Regions from separate parts of the Halopseudomonas salegens genome, predicted to be linked through region 1. Evidence: predicted binding sites of a transcription regulator. Region 1 holds the regulator's gene; the other holds the start of a gene.
The links. The regulator sigma-54, encoded in region 1, starts transcription at its own class of promoters, with help from an activator protein. The targets are predictions, from matches to a motif close to ANTGGCATNNANNTTGCTNT.

Region 1 (6,069 bases):
TGATAAAGCGTCAGGTGGCTGGTGTCTACTTTCAGGCTGGCCAGGTCGATGATGGGTGCCAGCAGTTCCAGCTCCTGAGCGATGGCTTCAGGCAGTGACAGATTTTCATCGGTTAACGGGTGCTTGCGCCGGGTTTCGGAGAATCGCTTGATCAATACTTCGTCTGTGGCGGCAAGAAACAGCACGTCGCATTGAATACCTGAGGCACGCACCTGCCGCAGTAGCTCGGGAAATCGCGCCAGATCACTGGGCAGATTGCGAGCATCAATGCTGACGGCTACCTTGGGCAGCTGTGTATGGTGATTCTTGGCCTGATTCGCCAGTTCCGGCAGCAGGCCAGCGGGCAGGTTGTCGATACAGTAAAAGCCGTTGTCTTCCAGCAGGTGCAGCGCAGTGCTCTTGCCCGAACCGGAACGACCACTGACGACCACCAGACGCATGTCGCCTAGTCTCCGCTGCCGGCGTCAACCATGACCTGATAGAGGTCTTCGGCATTCGCGGCTTTGCGCAGGGCGGCCCGCAGAGTGGGTTGGTCCAGCCGTTCGGCCAGCATCTTGAGAATCTGCAGGTGCTCTTCGGTGGCTTCCTCCGGGACCAGCAAAACAAATATCAGGTCAACCGGTTCACCATCAAGGGCATCGAAGTCGATTTTGCCATCCAGTTGCAGCAGTGCGCCAACCGCTTTACTGCAGCCGGACAGGCGACAGTGGGGGATGGCGATACCATGTCCAAAGCCGGTAGAGCCGAGTTTTTCCCGGGCAATCAGGCTTTCGTAAATGGCGTCAGCATCAAGGCTGGTGTGCTGGGCAACCAGTTTCCCGGTCAGCTCCAGCACGCGTTTTTTGGAAACGCCCTGAACACCGGCAAAGGTACGATCAGGGCTGAGGATTTGTGATATTTGCATGGGGTATGCGTTCAGGCCTTAGCGCGCATGGGCGCCTTGTTGGCGGTCAATGGTCTTTTCCTTGTGCTTGATCAGTTGGCGATCGAGCTTGTCGGTCAAGAGGTCAATAGCAGCGTACATGTCTTCATGGTCAGCGTTGGCAACAACTTCGCCACCGGCAATGTGCAGTTTGGCTTCCGCCTTCTGACGCAGCTTTTCCACTTCCAGGGTAACTTGCACGTTGGTGATCTTGTCGAAATGGCGCTCCAGGCGGGCCATTTTTTCGGTAATGTAGTCGCGCAGGGCGTCAGTAACATCAAGCTGGTGACCGCTGATATTTAGTTGCATAGAGTGCCTCCTGATTGGCGTTTTTGCTGTGGGCAACGCATTGCCCGGTGCTGCACTGCAAATCGGGGCTGGCTTAAACCAGCCGCTTGCGTTCACTCGATGGGGCGATATTGAGCGACTCGCGGTATTTGGCGATGGTGCGCCTGGCCACATGAATTCCCTGTTCTTCCAGTAAACCAGCGATCTTGCTGTCACTCAATGGTTTCTTTGGGTTTTCTGTCGCCACCAGTTTCTTGATCAGGGCACGAATGGCGGTAGACGAGAATTCACCCCCTTCACTGGTGCTGACATGGCTGGAGAAAAAGTACTTCAATTCGAAGATGCCACGGGGCGTATGCATGAATTTCTGCGTGGTTACACGGGAAATGGTTGACTCGTGCATGCCCACGGCTTCGGCAATATCGTGCAGTACCAGCGGCTTCATCGCTTCTTCACCCTGCTCGAGGAAGTCTCGCTGATGCTCGACGATCTGGCTGGCCACTTTCATCAGGGTTTCATTTCGGCTCTGCAGGCTCTTGATGAACCAGCGCGCTTCCTGCAAGTGGTTGCGCAGGTAAGTGTTGTCGCTACTGCTGTCGGCACGGCGAACCATGGCAGCGTATTGGCCGTTGACGCGTACCTTGGGTACTGCCTCCTGATTCAACTCAACCACCCAGCGGTCTTTTTCCCGGCGCACGATGACATCCGGGATCACGTATTCTGCTTCGCCTGAGGCAATTTCGCTGCCGGGGCGGGGATTCAGCGTCTGGATCAGGTTGATGACGTCACGTAGCTGCTCTTCCTTCATCCGCGTGCGGCGCATCAGGGTCGTGAAATCACGGCTACCCAGCAGCTCCAGGTGATCCTTGACCAGGCGCAGGGCCTGCTCCAGCAGGGGAGTGTCGGCTGGCAACTGGCGCAATTGCAGACTCAGGCATTCGCTCAGACTGCGTGCGCCAACACCGACGGGCTCGAATTGCTGGATCCGGTGCAGGACCATTTCCACTTCATCGGCTTCGATGTCCAGCATGGGGTCGAAGGACTCCAGAATGTCTTCCAGACTTTCTTCCAGATATCCGTCAGCACTGATCGCATCAATCAGCGACTCGGCAATCAGGCGGTCGGTATCCGACAGGGGGATCAGGTTGAGCTGCCACTCCAGGTGGCTTTGCAGGGTTTCACCGGTGCCGGTACGCGAGGTGTAATCCCACTCCTCATCATCCTGGTTCGGCAATGAGCTGGCCGAGGTCTGGTAGACATCTTCCCATTGGGTATCTACCGGCAGGTCGGTAGGGATTTCGTCAAACTTGCCTTCCGGTGCGTCAGCATTCGGTTGCCGTGATTCAAACTCAACCGGATCGGGCAAGGTAACGGCCGGAGCCTCTTCACCATTGTCATGATCGCCGCCTTCACTCTGCTCATTTTTACCGGCAGCGGTATAGTCGTCGTCGCCGTCGTCGGCCATTTCCAGCATCGGATTGACTTCCAGCGCTTCCTGGACCTCCTGTTGCAAGTCCAGGCTGGATAGCTGTAGCAGTCGGATGGCTTGCTGCAGCTGCGGCGTCATGGTCAGCTGCTGCCCCATCTTGAGGACGAGTGAGGCTTTCATCGGTGGGTGTTCAACCTTGGCTGCAAAATGTTTCTACCTGTGTCATAGCATGCCTGAAATCAAGGCGCTTTTACATAGCTGCGCCGGCTTGCAGGTTGCTGGAATGAAGCGGAACAGGGCGGATGCGCTGGTCACAGGCGGAAGCTGTGGCCAAGGTATACATCACGCACTACCTGACTGGCGAGCACATCGTCGGCTGAGCCCTCGGCAATGATGACCCCATCGTTGAGGATGTAGGCCTTGTCACAGATATCAAGCGTTTCGCGTACGTTGTGATCGGTTATCAGCACACCGATACCCTTGTCCTTGAGATGCTCAATGATTTGTTTGATGTCGTTGACTGAAATCGGATCGACACCGGCAAAGGGTTCATCCAGCAGGATGAAGCGTGGCTCGGTAGCCAGCGCGCGTGCAATTTCTGCCCGCCGGCGCTCACCACCGGACAGGCTCATGCCCAATGTGTTGGCCAGATGATGTATGTGAAATTCGCGCAGCAGTGATTCCAGTTTGCCTTTGCGACCCTCGCGGTTGAGATCCTTGCGGGTCTCCAGAATCGCCATGATATTCTCCGCGACGGTCAGCTTGCGGAAGATCGAGGCTTCTTGTGGCAAATAGCCGATACCCGCCCGTGCCCGCCCATGCATCGGCAGTGCGGTAATATCCCGACCATCAATAGTGATCTTGCCTTGATCGGCTTTGACCAGGCCGACAACCATGTAGAAACAGGTGGTCTTGCCGGCGCCGTTGGGGCCAAGCAGGCCGACCACGTCTCCGCTGCTGATGCCAATGGATGCATCACGGACGACTTGTCGCCCTTTGTAGGCTTTGGCCAGGTGCTGGGCTTCGAGGGTGGCCATGATCAGTTTTCACCATCGCGATTGCGTGGCTGGATGGTGATCTCGATGCGTTGATCACTGCCGTTGGCGCCGTCCCGTTGACCGGCATCTACCACGCGGCGGTTGATATCGTAGGTGATCAGGTCGCCGCTGAACGTATCCCCTGCCTGATCCAGATGGCTGCGTTCTATCAACACCACGCGCTGGGCGTCGGCATGATATTCAATGGTTTGCGCGCGGGCGTTGATCTCACCGCGCCCGTCTGGCGGGTCCTGTCGCCAGGTTGCTGGGCTACCGGTCGAAACCAGCTTGCTGACCTCGCCATTGCTGTCCATGGACAGCGTCACCTGGCTGCCGGTGAGACGCATACTGCCTTGGGTCACGATAACGTCACCACGATATACAGCACTATTGCGGGCATCATCGAGCGTGGCACTGTCTGCCTGGATATTGATTGGCTGCTGGCTGTCAACTGCCAGCACAATCGGGCTGGCTAGCAAACAGGTAGCCAGTAACAGAGTATTAATCGACCTCATGTCGGCCTCTTACCGTGGACAGCAGCTCTACACGGCTGTCATTGAGAAAAACCTGCATGCCGCGGGCGGTAGTTGCGCTCTCAGCATACTCAATTCTAACGTCCTCAGCGGTTTCCGCATAATCGCGCGCCGGGTGCAGCGTTAGTGCATCGGTCAGCAGGCGGCGTTGCTGGCCGTTGGGGAGGGTCTGCTCGATCACAACGTTGTCGGTCAGTTCGACCTGGTCACCTTCGGCACTGATCAGAGCACTGGCCGCCTGCAATTGCCAGGGGGGTTCTGGCTCTGGCCGGTACAACGTCAGCTCTGGCTGGCTCAGGCGACTCTGGCCAGTCGTCAGTTCATGGGTGGTACGCAGGCTCTGCAAGCGGTAGCTGGGCTGACCATCATCGTCGCGCACCAGTGTCCAGGCCGGGCCGATGATGAAATCGGGTTGCCCGGAGTCGCTGATGACCAGGGTGGGCACAAAGCTGGCCGGGCGGATATTCCAGTAGCCGACGGCCAGTGCCAGGGCAAGAATCAATATGCCGATGACGCCGGTGACGAGGTAGCGGGGCAGGCGCATGGTCACAGGTATGCAGCCTGTGCCGCATTCAGCGTGCCCTGGGCGCGCATGATGAATTCGCAGAACTCGCGGGCGGCGCCGGCACCACCACTGGCGGCGGTTACGCCATGGGCATGCTGACGAACAAAGGCGTCAGCATTGGCTACCGCCAGGCCCAGACCTACCCGGCGCATTACCGGGAGGTCCGGCAGGTCATCGCCGAGGAAAGCAATTTCTTCCAGCTCGACGCGAACACTCTGGCGCAGCTCGTCGAGGGCATTGAGTTTGTCTTCGCGGCCCTGAATCAGATGACGAATACCCAGATTGGCGGCGCGGCGCTCAACCAGCGGTGACTGGCGACCACTGATAATGGCAACTTCGACGCCGCTGTTGATCAGCATTTTGATGCCGTGCCCGTCAAGGGTGTTGAACGATTTGAATTCTGTGCCGTCAGGCATGAAGTACAAGCGGCCATCAGTCAGTACGCCATCAACATCAAAGACAGCCAGGCGGATGGCGGCGGCGCGTTGTTGTAACTGGGCCTGGTTCATACCACCCCCGCGCGCAGCAGATCATGCATGTTCAGTGCTCCTACCGGTTTGCCGTCAGGGTCGACCACAAAGAGCCCGCTGATTTTACCGTCATCCATGATTTTCAGCGCTTCTGCCGCGAGAGCACCCTGGTGGACTGTTTTGCAGCGCCGGGTCATCAGGGTGTCGATACGCACTTGATGAATATCGATTGGCTGGTCCAGGGTACGACGCAGGTCGCCGTCGGTAAAGATTCCGGCCAGGCTGCCGTCGGCGGTCAGAATGCCGGTCAGGCCGAGCCCCTTGCGCGTCATTTCCAGCAAGGCATCGCGCAGGGATGTGTCGGTGCTGACCAGCGGCATCCGCTCGCCGGCATGCATGATGTCGTCGACCAGCAAGAGTAGTCGCCGTCCCAGGCTGCCGCCGGGGTGTGAAAAGGCAAAGTCTTCAGCACTGAACCCCCGGGCTTCCAGCAAACCGATAGCCAATGCATCACCCATCACCAGAGCAGTGGTGGTGCTGGAGGTGGGTGCCAGGTTGAGTGGGCAGGCTTCCTGTTCGACACCCGTGTCGAGATTGGCGATAGCTGCCTTGGCCAGAGTCGATTCCGGGTTGCCGGTCAGACTGATCAAGGGGACGCCCAGACGCTTCAGTAGTGGCAGCAGGGTGACGACTTCGTTGGTATTGCCCGAGTTGGACAAAGCAATAACGACATCCTCTCGGGTAATCATCCCCATATCGCCGTGGCTGGCTTCGCCGGGATGGACAAAAAAAGCCGGTGAGCCGGTGCTGGCCAGGGTCGCCGCG
Region 2 (4,665 bases), 360 kb from region 1:
TGCATCTGTGCGCTGCGCCCGCAGCTATCTGCCGGGGTCAGCTTCTGCCTGCTGATGCACCGGCTGGAACCCCTGAAACCGACCAACACCGGCCGTCTGATTGCCGAGTGCCTGGCTGATACCCAGGCATTTGTCTGGTCACGTACTGAACCTGATCCGGCCCTGTTGGCCCTGCTGCAGGACCCGCAATGGCAACCTTTGCTGGTCTTTCCCCGGGAGTACGCGGCTCCGCAGCAGGCGGTATGCCAGCAAATCAGCCCGATTAATGGCAAACGTCCCTTGCTGGTGATTATCGATGCCACCTGGAATCAGGCGCGCAAGATGGTGCGCATGAGCCCCTGGTTGCGCGCATTGCCTTTACTGGATCTGCAACCTGATCAGGGGTCGCGCTATCAACTGCGCCGTTCCTGTCAGGCTGAGCACCTGTGTACCGCAGAGGTCGGTGTTGCCTGTCTGGAGCTGGCTGGCGATGCCGATGCGGCAAGGGGGCTGGATGACTATTTTGACACTTTCAATACGGGTTATCATTTGGCCCGCCTCAACCGTACGCCTGCCGACAGCCCGGCGCGGCGACGCCTTGTTCAGCGCAGGGTAGAGGGCTAGCTGTCAGGCTCGACAGACTTTCATGGGCACTTGCACGGATGATGGCCCGGGTATTGCATTGCAGATAGGGAACCTAGTCGCTACGGAGTACGCTTTCATGTCAGTTGGCCTGAATATATTGGCACTGTTATCCCCTGGTGATGCCTCTGGCAAACATGCTGGATTGCTCGATAAAGAGGGCGAAAGCCTTGATTTTCAAGGGAGCAGTGCTTTTTCAGAATTGCTCAATGGCACCCCGGGCGATGCGCTGGAGACGATGCTGGATGCTCTGCCAGAGGCGGAACGCGAAGCGATGTTGGCGGCAATCGCGCAATTGGCCCTGATCAAGGATGGCAATAATTTGCCGCCAGCAGTAGATCAGCTGCTGCAGGATTTGCCTGAAATGCCTGCCTTGACCGATGAGGCGGCGGTGCGCTTGCAGCAGGGCGGCGATGCCGCGCTTGATGTATTGGCAACCCTGGTGCCGGAATGGCGTCAGTGGTTGAGCGATGCGGCGGATGACATTGACAGCGAACGATTGCAGGCAGTTGCGGACCAGGTGGCCGATTCGGTTGCACAGGCAGTCGATAGTACAGCTGATGCCGATGCTGCCGAGGATGCTGACAGCATCAGTACCCTGGCCGCGGCCATGACTGCGTCGGCAGCGGCTGGCCAACCAGCAGTCAGCCAACAGGCCTCTGCTGCTACCCAGTCGGATGCGGAGCCATTGCCACCTTCGCGTTTTTCTTTGGCCCAGCTGGTCAATGGCCAAAAAGCCACCGCTGATGAACCTGCCAGTGGGCGTGACAGCCAGCCCCGGCTGGATGTCGATGTGGACAAGAACACCCTGAGCAATGATGATTTTTCCGGTTTGCGTCGCAAGGCAACCCTGGACATGAACGCCAATGCCAACGCCAACGCAACACCGCGAGCGGCAGAGGTGGCCTTGCGTGCCGAACCGTCCTCACGCCGCAGTGGTGGTGAAGAGGCGGCTGAAGCAGTAAGGGTGAGTCAACCCGGTTCAGCGGCAGCGGCGGCAGCCCTGACTGCGCGGCCGGTAGCCGCAGCCACCCAGGCTTTGGGTGTCCCCTTCGGCCAGGCTGGTTGGAGTGAGGCTGTAGTCGACAAGGTCATGTGGATGTCCAGCCGCAACCTGAACAGTGTGGAAATTCGTCTGACACCCGCCGAGTTGGGGCCGCTGGAAATTCACTTGCAAAATCGTGGACAGGAGCTGCAGGTTCAATTCGTCAGCCAGAATCCGAGTGTGCGCGAAGTACTGGAATCCCAGGTGATTCGTTTGCGCGAAATGGTGGGCCAGCAAGGACTGGACCTGGTTGATGTATCAGTCGGTGACAATGGCGCCAATCAACAGCAGGAGCAGGCCGAACGTCAGGCAGCCAGACTGGCAGGGCAGGTTGCCGGAGGTACTGCAGCCGGTAATGCTGCAAACAGCCCTCAGTCCACACTGGTTCCGGTTGCCAGCAGCAGTGATCGGCTGGTTGATTATTACGCCTGATCGTCTGCCTGATCGTGTCCCATCAGACCCGGCCCTGGGAAACCAGCTTTGGCCGGGTTTCTTGTTTATCCCGTCGCGACTTTTGCCCGGCATGCCTATATGATGTTCGCTACACTTGGCATGAAGCATGCTTTGATAGTTGGCATAGTCGGTTATCGCCGATCGGATGATGGAATTTTGACATGGCAAAACAGAAAGAACCGGAACAGGCACCTGAAGAAGGCGCAGAAGTCCCCAAAAAAAGTAAAGGCAAGCTGTTTCTGTTGCTGGGTGTCGGCCTTTTGGCACTCTTGCTGTCAATCGGAGGGGTACTGTATTTCGTCTTCTCCGGTGATGATGAGCCGGTCAGTAGCGAACCGGCAACACCGGTTCAGTTGCCAGCCATCTATCAACCCATGGAGCCGGCCTTTGTGGTCAACTATACCCATGCGGGACGCCAGCGTTACATGCAGATCAGTGTCGTATTGATGGGGCGTGACCCGCAGAAAATGCAGGATATGACCCAGCATTTCCCGTTGATCCGCAATCAGCTGGTGATGTTGTTCTCCGGTGAAGACTTCGAAGAGCTGTTGACCGCTGAAGGCAAGGAAACCTTGCGCGAACGCGCCACCCTGGCGGTGCAATCGATGCTGGAACGGGAAATGAGTGATCCCGTGATTGAAGCGGTTTTGTTCACCAATATGGTAATGCAATAGGACATAAAGCATGGCTGTTCAGGATCTACTGTCACAGGATGAAATCGATGCGCTGCTGCACGGGGTGGATGATGGCGCCATTGACTCTGAGGAAGACCTTGATCCCACGGGTGTGCGCAGTTATGACCTGACCAGTCAGGATCGTATTGTCCGCGGGCGCATGCCGACCCTGGAAATGATCAACGAGCGCTTTGCCCGCTATACCCGCATCAGCATGTTCAATCTGCTGCGTCGTTCAGCGGATGTTGCTGTGGGCGGTGTGCAGGTGATGAAGTTTGGTGAATACATTCACTCGCTCTACGTGCCAACCAGCCTCAACCTGGTAAAAATGAAGCCCTTGCGCGGAACAGCGCTGTTTATTCTTGATGCGCGACTGGTATTCAAGCTGGTCGACAACTTTTTTGGTGGTGACGGCCGGCACGCCAAGATTGAAGGCCGTGAATTTACCCCGACCGAACTGCGAGTAGTCCGCATGGTGCTGGACCAGGCCTTTATCGATCTGAAGGAAGCCTGGCAAGCCGTGCATGAAGTCAACTTCGAGTACGTCAATTCCGAGGTCAATCCGGCCCTGGCGAATATTGTCAGCCCCAGCGAAGTGGTGGTGGTGTCCACCTTCCATATCGAGCTGGATGGCGGCGGCGGGGATATGCATGTCACTTTCCCCTACTCGATGATCGAGCCGCTGCGTGAAGTACTCGACTCCGGGGTGCAGTCCGATGTCGACGAGCATGACGAACGCTGGGTCAAGGCACTGCGTGAGGAAATAACCGCCGCCAAGGTGCCCCTGAGCGCTACTGTGGTCAAGCATCAGCTTAAACTGCGCGACTTGCTGAGCATGCAGGAAGGTGATGTGATCCCGGTGGAAATGCCCGATTTTATGGTGATGTGTGCCAACGGCGTACCCACCTTCAAAGCCAAGATAGGCTCGGTAAAAGGTAATTTGGCCTTGCAGATTCTGGAACCGGTCGTACGCCCCAAGTGACGGGCGCGACGGACAACATTGACGTGGGAGGAAGGCCGTAATGGCTGACGAGAACAAGCCCGAAGAAGACGAGATCAGCCCGGAAGAGCAGGCTCTGGCCGACGAGTGGGCGGCTGCTCTGGACGAAGCGGGTGCTGATACCAGCCAGGACGATATCGATGCCATGCTGGCAGAGAGCGGTGAAAGCGATACTCAGCGCATGCCGATGGAAGAATTCAGTCAGTCATCCGGTGGCCAGCAGCCGATGTCAGCCGGTGACAGCCCCAACCTGGATGTAATCCTGGATATTCCGGTGACCATCTCCATGGAAGTGGGCAATACCGATATTACGATCCGCAACCTGTTGCAGCTGAACCAGGGTTCGGTTGTCGAGCTGGACCGCCTGGCAGGTGAGCCACTGGATGTGATGGTCAACGGCACCCTGATTGCCCATGGTGAGGTCGTCGTCGTGAATGAGAAATTCGGTATTCGCCTGACCGATGTGATCAGTCCTTCCGAACGTATCAAGAAGCTGAAATGATGCGTTTTCTGCTGCCGTTGGTGTTGTTCCTGAGCAGCCCGCTGGTGTTGGCCGAACCAGAGGCCCCACCGCGAACGCTGGGCTCTGCCACGCAGGTTTCACTGACCACGCAGATACTCCAGCTTGGCCTTGGATTGATAGTGGTCGTGGGGTTGATTTTCCTGCTTGGCTATCTGATGCGCCGGGTGGGTCCCATGGCAGGCATTGGCAGTCAGCAGATACGGGTGATCAGCAGCCTGCCCCTGGGAACGCGCGATCGTTTGCTGCTGGTCGACGTGGCGGGCAAGCAAATGCTGCTGGGCGCCTCTGCCGGGCGAATCAATACCCTGCATGTCTTCGATGAGCCGGTGGCTGATCTCGATGCAGTGCG

Region 2: BLU07_RS04320 (flagellar basal body-associated FliL family protein) is a predicted target of sigma-54. The motif match lies at 2,213-2,232, and genes of this name have one in related genera.

The regions. Positions count from the first base shown of each region.
Region 1 is NZ_LT629787.1:591,564-597,632, forward strand. Features, by position in the region: gene rapZ (RNase adapter RapZ) at 1-440, opposite strand, end outside; gene ptsN (PTS IIA-like nitrogen regulatory protein PtsN) at 446-904, opposite strand; gene hpf (ribosome hibernation-promoting factor, HPF/YfiA family) at 923-1,231, opposite strand; gene BLU07_RS02615 (RNA polymerase factor sigma-54) at 1,305-2,819, opposite strand; gene lptB (LPS export ABC transporter ATP-binding protein) at 2,951-3,676, opposite strand; gene lptA (lipopolysaccharide transport periplasmic protein LptA) at 3,679-4,191, opposite strand; gene lptC (LPS export ABC transporter periplasmic protein LptC) at 4,178-4,753, opposite strand; gene BLU07_RS02635 (KdsC family phosphatase) at 4,756-5,283, opposite strand; gene BLU07_RS02640 (KpsF/GutQ family sugar-phosphate isomerase) at 5,280-6,069, opposite strand, start outside.
Region 2 is NZ_LT629787.1:953,433-958,097, forward strand. Features, by position in the region: gene BLU07_RS04310 (tRNA-uridine aminocarboxypropyltransferase) at 1-603, shown strand, start outside; gene BLU07_RS04315 (flagellar hook-length control protein FliK) at 701-2,098, shown strand; gene BLU07_RS04320 (flagellar basal body-associated FliL family protein) at 2,281-2,793, shown strand; gene fliM (flagellar motor switch protein FliM) at 2,804-3,775, shown strand; gene fliN (flagellar motor switch protein FliN) at 3,816-4,295, shown strand; gene fliO (flagellar biosynthetic protein FliO) at 4,292-4,665, shown strand, end outside.